DNA from 2 places in the Bacillus cereus group sp. MYBK79-1 genome. Region 1 is predicted to be linked to the other one. Evidence: a T-box and tRNA genes for the amino acid it is inferred to sense, from the RefSeq annotation. Region 1 holds a T-box; the other holds one or more tRNA genes.

Region 1 (3,425 bases):
TCCTAGTGTCCAGCGACGGATGGTTGTTTTCGGTAACGCTTCTTTCTGCGCTTCTGTAAGAAGGATGCTATAAGCAACATCATCTTCAATTAATTCTTCATCGAAATAATTTCCATTGGCCCGAAATGATGGGTGGTCTACTCCTAATAATTTCGTGTAAACAGGATGATAGTCACGAAGGATAAGCGTTCCATTTTGCTTAAGTAAGGTAGCAATTTTTTGAAAGAGTGGTTTTAAATCTAAAAAGTAATGGAGTACACCAAGTTCCAGCAGTACGATATCAAATGATTCGGAGAGCTTTACATCTAATACATCAGAAATAACATACTGGATAGAGACACCTGCTGCTTCCGCAAGTTCATTTGCATATTTTGCATTACTTGCTGAAATATCAACAACTGTTACGTCAGCTCCTAAAAGAGCGAGAGCGACGGCTTTATTGCCTTTTGAACCAAGTAAATTAATAATACGTTTTCCTTTTGGAAATTGTATGTAAGGTAAATAGTGATCTACCTCGCGCACGGGGTCTTCCATGAGCTTTTTCGCATAATCGGCTGGAGCTCCGTGGCGATTTGTCCAAGCTTCATAAGCAGCTGCATTCCAGCTTTTTTCATTACGTTTACTTAGTTGTTTTTGATTCAATCGAATCACTCCTTTTGTGAACGTATAGTTATTCTGTGTGAGAAGGGGATTTCCTTTTTTTTGAATTTAAGTTTGATTTTTCTGCGATTAAGTCGTAAAATACGTGTTATATATAAAAGCGTTGAAAAGGAAAAGTAGAATGAAGTCATTCTGTCCAGAGAGCTTCGGTAGCTGAGAAGAAGCAAGAATATTCATTTGAACAATGGCCTTTGAGCTTCGTCCTGAACTTATCACATGATAATAGTAGGCGGCGACGAGAGTTGGTACTCGTTATCAAAACCACAGTATAAGAGCATATAGCTCCGTACTTGTTAAGGCTAATTATGTGAGTAATTGGCGAAATAAGGTGGTACCGCGACTGTTTATACAGCCCCGCCCTTATCTTTTTTAAGATAAGGGCGGGGCTTTTTTATATTTAAAAGGAGGAATGTAAGATGAGTATTTTTATTGGAGGCGCTTGGCCGTATGCAAATGGTTCGTTACATCTTGGACATATTGCGAGTTTATTACCTGGAGATATTTTAGCACGTTATTACCGGGCAAAAGGGGAGAATGTGTTGTATGTTTCGGGAAGTGATTGTAATGGAACACCGATTGCAATTAGGGCAAAACAAGAGGGTGTGACGGCGAAGGAAATTGCTGATAAGTATCATGAAGAGTTCCAGCGATGTTTTCGTAGCCTTGGTTTTACTTATGATTGCTATACACGTACAGATAGTGAGCACCATCATGAAACTGTTCAAAATGTCTTTTTACGTTTATTAGAAGAAGGCTATATTTATAAAAAAACAGTGGAACAAGCGTATTGTGAAACGTGTACGCAGTTTTTACCTGATCGTTATGTAGAAGGCATTTGTCCACATTGCCATGAAGCAGCAAGAGGAGATCAATGCGATGCATGTTCAGCTATTTTAGATCCACTCGATTTGTTAGAAAAGAAATGTAAGTTATGTGGTAGTACACCGTCTGTGCAGGAAACGGAGCATTTCTATTTCGCATTGCATACATTTCAGGAGCAAATCAAAACGGCTGTAGAAATCGCAAAACAAACAGGAACATGGCGCGACAATGCGATTCAACTAACAGAGAGATATGTAAAGGAAGGATTACAAGATAGGGCCGTATCACGTGATTTACCAATTGGGGTACCAATTCCAGTAGAAGGGTATGAAGATAAGAAAATTTACGTATGGATTGAAGCAGTGACAGGATATTATTCGGCGAGTAAACATTGGGCTGAAGAAACAGGGAAAGATGATCAAGAGTTTTGGGATAAAGAAGCGAAAACATATTATGTACACGGAAAGGATAATATTCCGTTTCATTCCATCATTTGGCCAGCGGTATTGCTTGGAATAGGAGAAGGAGCAATTCCTCGTCATATCGTTTCAAATGAATATTTAACAGTTGAAAAAAGAAAATTATCTACAAGTAAAAACTGGGCAGTATGGGTGCCTGACATATTAGAACGCTACAATCCAGATTCTATTCGTTACTTTTTAACAGTAAACGCACCAGAAAATCGTGATACTGATTTTTCATGGCGGGAATTCATTTACAGTCATAATAGTGAATTGTTAGGTGCATACGGGAACTTTGTGAACCGGACATTAAAGTTTATTGAAAAATATTATGGTGGTATTGTACCGAAGGGAAGTATTGATGTAGAGCTGAAAGATAAAGTAGAAGGATTATATAAAAATGTAGGAGAATCAATTGAGCAAACTAAATTTAAAGTGGCTCTAGAAACAATATTTGATGCAGTACGTTTTGCAAATAAATACTTTGATGAGAGGCAGCCTTGGAAACAACGAGAAGATGATCCAGTTTCATGCGAAGAAACGATTTATAACTGTGTGTATCTTATCGCCAATTTTGCAAATCTCCTTGAACCATTTTTACCATTTTCAAGTGAAAGAGTTAGAAACACATTATCGATTGTGAAACGAAATTGGGAACCTCAAAACGCGTTGCCGAATAGAATTGATGGTGTGCAGCCACTATTTGAACGAATCGATGTAAAACAAATTGAGCATGAGATAGAAAAGCTATATGGAGCGGTAAAGTGAGAGAGAGAAAAAGACCTTTCAAATACATGAAAGGTCTTTTGTTATGCACTATGCACGCTTCTATGTTTCTTTGCTTTCCTAGCCGTAAGCAGCTGAGGAGTAAAAATTCCAAGTAGTATAAAGAGTATCCCAATCCACTGCATGAATGTTACGACTTCATGTACAAGTGTAATAGAAGCGATAATGGCCGTTGGTAATTCAGCTGCTCCTAGTATTGTACTAAGTCCTGTTCCTACTTTCGGTACGCCAATTGAAAAACAAATGACAGGTACGACAACACCGAACAATCCGAGGAAGAAAGCGTATTTCCAAAGACCGGCTTGCAGGGCACCATCCGTTAAAAAGGTTGGCGGGAAGAATAGGCATACGATAAGGGTAGCACTTGTTGTCATAAGAAAGCTTTTCGTATAAGGTGGAACTTCTGTAGCAACACGCCCACTTGCAAACACATAGAATGAAAAAGAGACAGCGGCTAATAAACCAAAGATAATACCTTTCGTGGAAAAGCTTTGTCCGAGACCTTCAAAGACACCGCCTGCAAACAATGTACCAGTAAATAAAATAATGATAGATATAATTTTCTCACGGCTTGGTAATGTTCGATTTGCAATTGCTTCAATGACTACACCAATCCATGTGAACTGAAAGAGTAGGACGACAGCGATAGATGCTGGTAGTTCTTCTACAGAAATAGCGTAGAATATACCAGTCATA
Region 2 (3,425 bases), on a different contig from region 1:
AAAAGGTGTTGTATCGATTAAAGGGAAAGTTCATGAGATGCTGTATATTGATGAGAATCAAGGGGAGAAAACTAAAGGTTTCTTTAGTAAGTTGTTTAAATGAGTCTAACAATTCAGTTGTATACGATGCTCTCAATGATTGGAATGGGTGCTTGGATTGGGGCATCTTTAGATACATACCAACGATTTTTAAATCGTCAGGAACGTAAACGTTGGCTTGTATTTATACATGATATACTATTTTGGATTGTCCAAGCATTATTCGTTTTTTACGTATTGCTTCTTGTAAATGAAGCCGAACTACGTATATATGTATTTTTGGCATTATTATGTGGTTTTGCGGCGTATCAAAGCTTATTGAAAGCACTATACATGAAACTGTTAAATTTTCTCATCTATATTTTTATGCAAACAACACATTTTTTTGTTCAAATTATAAAGCTACTCATGATAAAACCTGTTATTATTATAGCGCAGCTATTTATTGCATTTATATTATTCTTATTTCGTATACTGCTTTCAATTGGACATGTGTTATGGAAAATGGTGATTTGGATATTACTTTTCATATGGAAAGTTTTTTTCTGGCCTGTTCGATTTATTGCTTCGCTCATATGGAAACTTCTCCCTAATCGTGTTAAACTTTTTATAATGAAACATGTAGGGTTCCTGCAATATATAGCAAAATTGAAGGGACACATCTTCCAATTATGGGAGCGTATAAAAAAGAAGTTAGGGGGACCTCGGAAATGAGGGAACTGAGACAAAGAACAATCGAAAAACAGAGTCCAAATCCTGTTAAAGAGCATATAATACAAACGGATGAGAACAGGAAGCGACTTTATCGCCGTTTAGCGGTTTTTCTTGTCTTTGCTTTTACAATTATTGCGAGTATTAGTGTAACGTTTTATCAACAAAACAGTTCCATTAGAGCAAAAGAAGCAAAAGTTAAGGACATGAAAAAAGAACTGGATTCATTAACGAATAAAGAAAAGAGTCTAAAAGACGAAGTTCAAAAGTTAAATGATGAAGAGTACGTATTAAAGATTGCTAGAAGGGATTATTTCTTCTCTGGAAAAGGGGAGATAATTTTTCCTGTTTCTAAGTAGAGTATGTCTTATTGACACTATATTTTAGGATTATATATAATAAAGTAAAATTTGACTTTTTAACCACTAAGGAGGAGCATTTTTTTTATGTCAATCGAGGTAGGCAGCAAGTTACAGGGTAAAGTAACAGGTATTACAAATTTTGGGGCTTTTGTGGAGCTGCCAGAAGGCTTAACGGGTCTTGTTCATATTAGTGAAGTTGCTGATAATTATGTGAAAGATATTAACGATCACTTAAAAGTGGGCGACCAAGTAGAAGTAAAAGTTATTAACGTTGAAAAAGATGGTAAGATCGGTTTATCTATTAAAAAAGCGAAAGAGCGTGAAAAAACAGAAGGAGATCGTCCACGTGGTGAATACCAACGCGGTGGCGGTGGCGATCAACAACGTTCTGGACGTCCACAACGTAATCGTTCTTTCAACAGAGATAACCGTGGCGGCGGTAACGAACGAGCTCCAAAAGAAACATTCGAGCAAAAGATGGCACGTTTCTTAAAGGATAGCGAAGATCGTTTAACTTCTTTAAAGCGTAACACAGAATCTAAACGTGGTGGCCGTGGCGCACGTCGCGGATAATAAGAACGTTTAATTCTTAGCATATAGAGAGGTACCCAGGGCGATTGCTCGGGGTGCTTTTTTATATGTGAAAATATATTTTTAAAAAAGTTTTCAAGATGTGTTGACTTTAAATTATATCTGAGGTAAGATACTAATTGTCCGTTAAATAAGACGACATGGCGGTGTAGCTCAGCTGGCTAGAGCGTACGGTTCATACCCGTGAGGTCGGGGGTTCGATCCCCTCCGCCGCTATATTTAATTTAACGGCCCGTTGGTCAAGTGGTTAAGACACCGCCCTTTCACGGCGGTAACACGGGTTCGAATCCCGTACGGGTCATCCTAAAAAGATCATGCAAATTTGCATGATCTTTTTTTGTTAAATAAATTAAGACATACAACACTTCTACAAAATCACCCTATATTTTCTGAATGTTCAATTAAAATGTTGAGAATAAATTACATACCGTGTATATATGTAGAGTTATTTCGAATAAAAAGTCGAACGATTATAAAAGTGAAAACTGTTGTTTTGACAAAAATCCCAATAATCATCTTTTATAATGACAGTAATTAAACTATGCAGGTGGTGTTAAAAATATGCCTAAAGCAGGAAGGAATACTATGAATACAAGTGCATTGGCAATGAATGAGAGTCAGCTTGGAGCAGTAAAGTGGACGAGTAAGTTGCGAATGAAGTTTGAACAAGTTTTCTTTAGATGGGGATTTATTATTGTTGTTATTGGTTTTCTTTTGGGACGAGCATATATATTAACAAACATTTTACCGTTTGCACTACCGTTTTTTGCTGCTGTTTATGTTATGAAGCGGGATAAAATGCCGCTCGCGTTCTTGGCTCTAATGGGGGGCGCGCTTTCAGTTTCGATAGATAATTTATTCTTTACCTTTGCATCTATTTTTACGTTCTTCATTTATAATATCTTCTTTAGTCGGTTTACACGTAAAACTGTTGGACTTGTTCCATTCCAAGTATTTATCTCCGCATTAACCGCACATTTAGTTGTCGTATATTTCGCACAACAAACAGTCACCATGTACGATTTACTTGTTAGTACAATTGAGGCAGGGCTTAGCTTTGTATTAACTATGATATTTTTACAAAGTGTTCCGCTTTTAGTAGAACGAAAAGGTAAACAACAAGCACTAGAGACAGAAGAAATTGTTTGTTTAATTATATTACTAGCATCTGTTTTAACAGGTACAACAGATTGGTTTGTATATGACGCTTCTATTCAACATATTTTTACTAGGTATTTAGTGCTCGTGTTTGCATTTATCGCGGGGGCTGCTACAGGATCTACAGTGGGGGTCGTCACTGGATTAATATTAAGTTTAGCGAATGTCTCCAGTTTGTCTCAACTTAGTTTACTTGCTTTTTCTGGGTTGCTTGGTGGTTTGTTAAAAGAAGGAAAGCGTTTAGGTGTTAGTTTAGGTTTATTAATTGGGACGAGCTTGATTACGTTATATGTAGACAAGCAAACAAACATTGTGACAACTTTAATTGAATCCGGTGTGGCGATTGCGTTCTTTTTATTAACACCGAAACTTGTTATGGATCGTATTGCTAAATTCATGCCAGGCACACAGGAACATTCGCAAGATCAACAGCAGTATTTAAGAAGGATGCGTGATGTTACAGCGAATAAAATTAATCAATTTGCCAATGTATTTGCTGCTTTATCAAATAGCTTTTCTGTATATGGATATGTGGAGGAGGAAGATAAAGAGACAGAAGCAGAT

The links. The T-box of region 1 lies ahead of metG (methionine--tRNA ligase). A T-box ahead of a tRNA ligase gene usually reads a tRNA of that ligase, here a tRNA-Met.
Region 2: it encodes a tRNA-Met, which carries the amino acid that the T-box ahead of metG (methionine--tRNA ligase) is inferred to sense. The anticodon was not compared.

Annotation. Positions count from the first base shown of each region.
Region 1 is NZ_JBQAEO010000006.1:119,337-122,761, reverse strand. Features, by position in the region: gene ACTFOB_RS12600 (class I SAM-dependent methyltransferase) at 1-642, opposite strand, end outside; T-box leader at 755-1,025, shown strand; gene metG (methionine--tRNA ligase) at 1,077-2,711, shown strand; gene ACTFOB_RS12590 (EamA family transporter) at 2,753-3,425, opposite strand, start outside.
Region 2 is NZ_JBQAEO010000026.1:16,487-19,911, reverse strand. Features, by position in the region: gene yabP (sporulation protein YabP) at 1-103, shown strand, start outside; gene yabQ (spore cortex biosynthesis protein YabQ) at 100-753, shown strand; gene divIC (cell division protein DivIC) at 750-1,109, shown strand; gene ACTFOB_RS25000 (S1 domain-containing RNA-binding protein) at 1,197-1,685, shown strand; tRNA gene ACTFOB_RS24995 (tRNA-Met) at 1,846-1,919, shown strand; tRNA gene ACTFOB_RS24990 (tRNA-Glu) at 1,933-2,004, shown strand; gene spoIIE (stage II sporulation protein E) at 2,265-3,425, shown strand, end outside.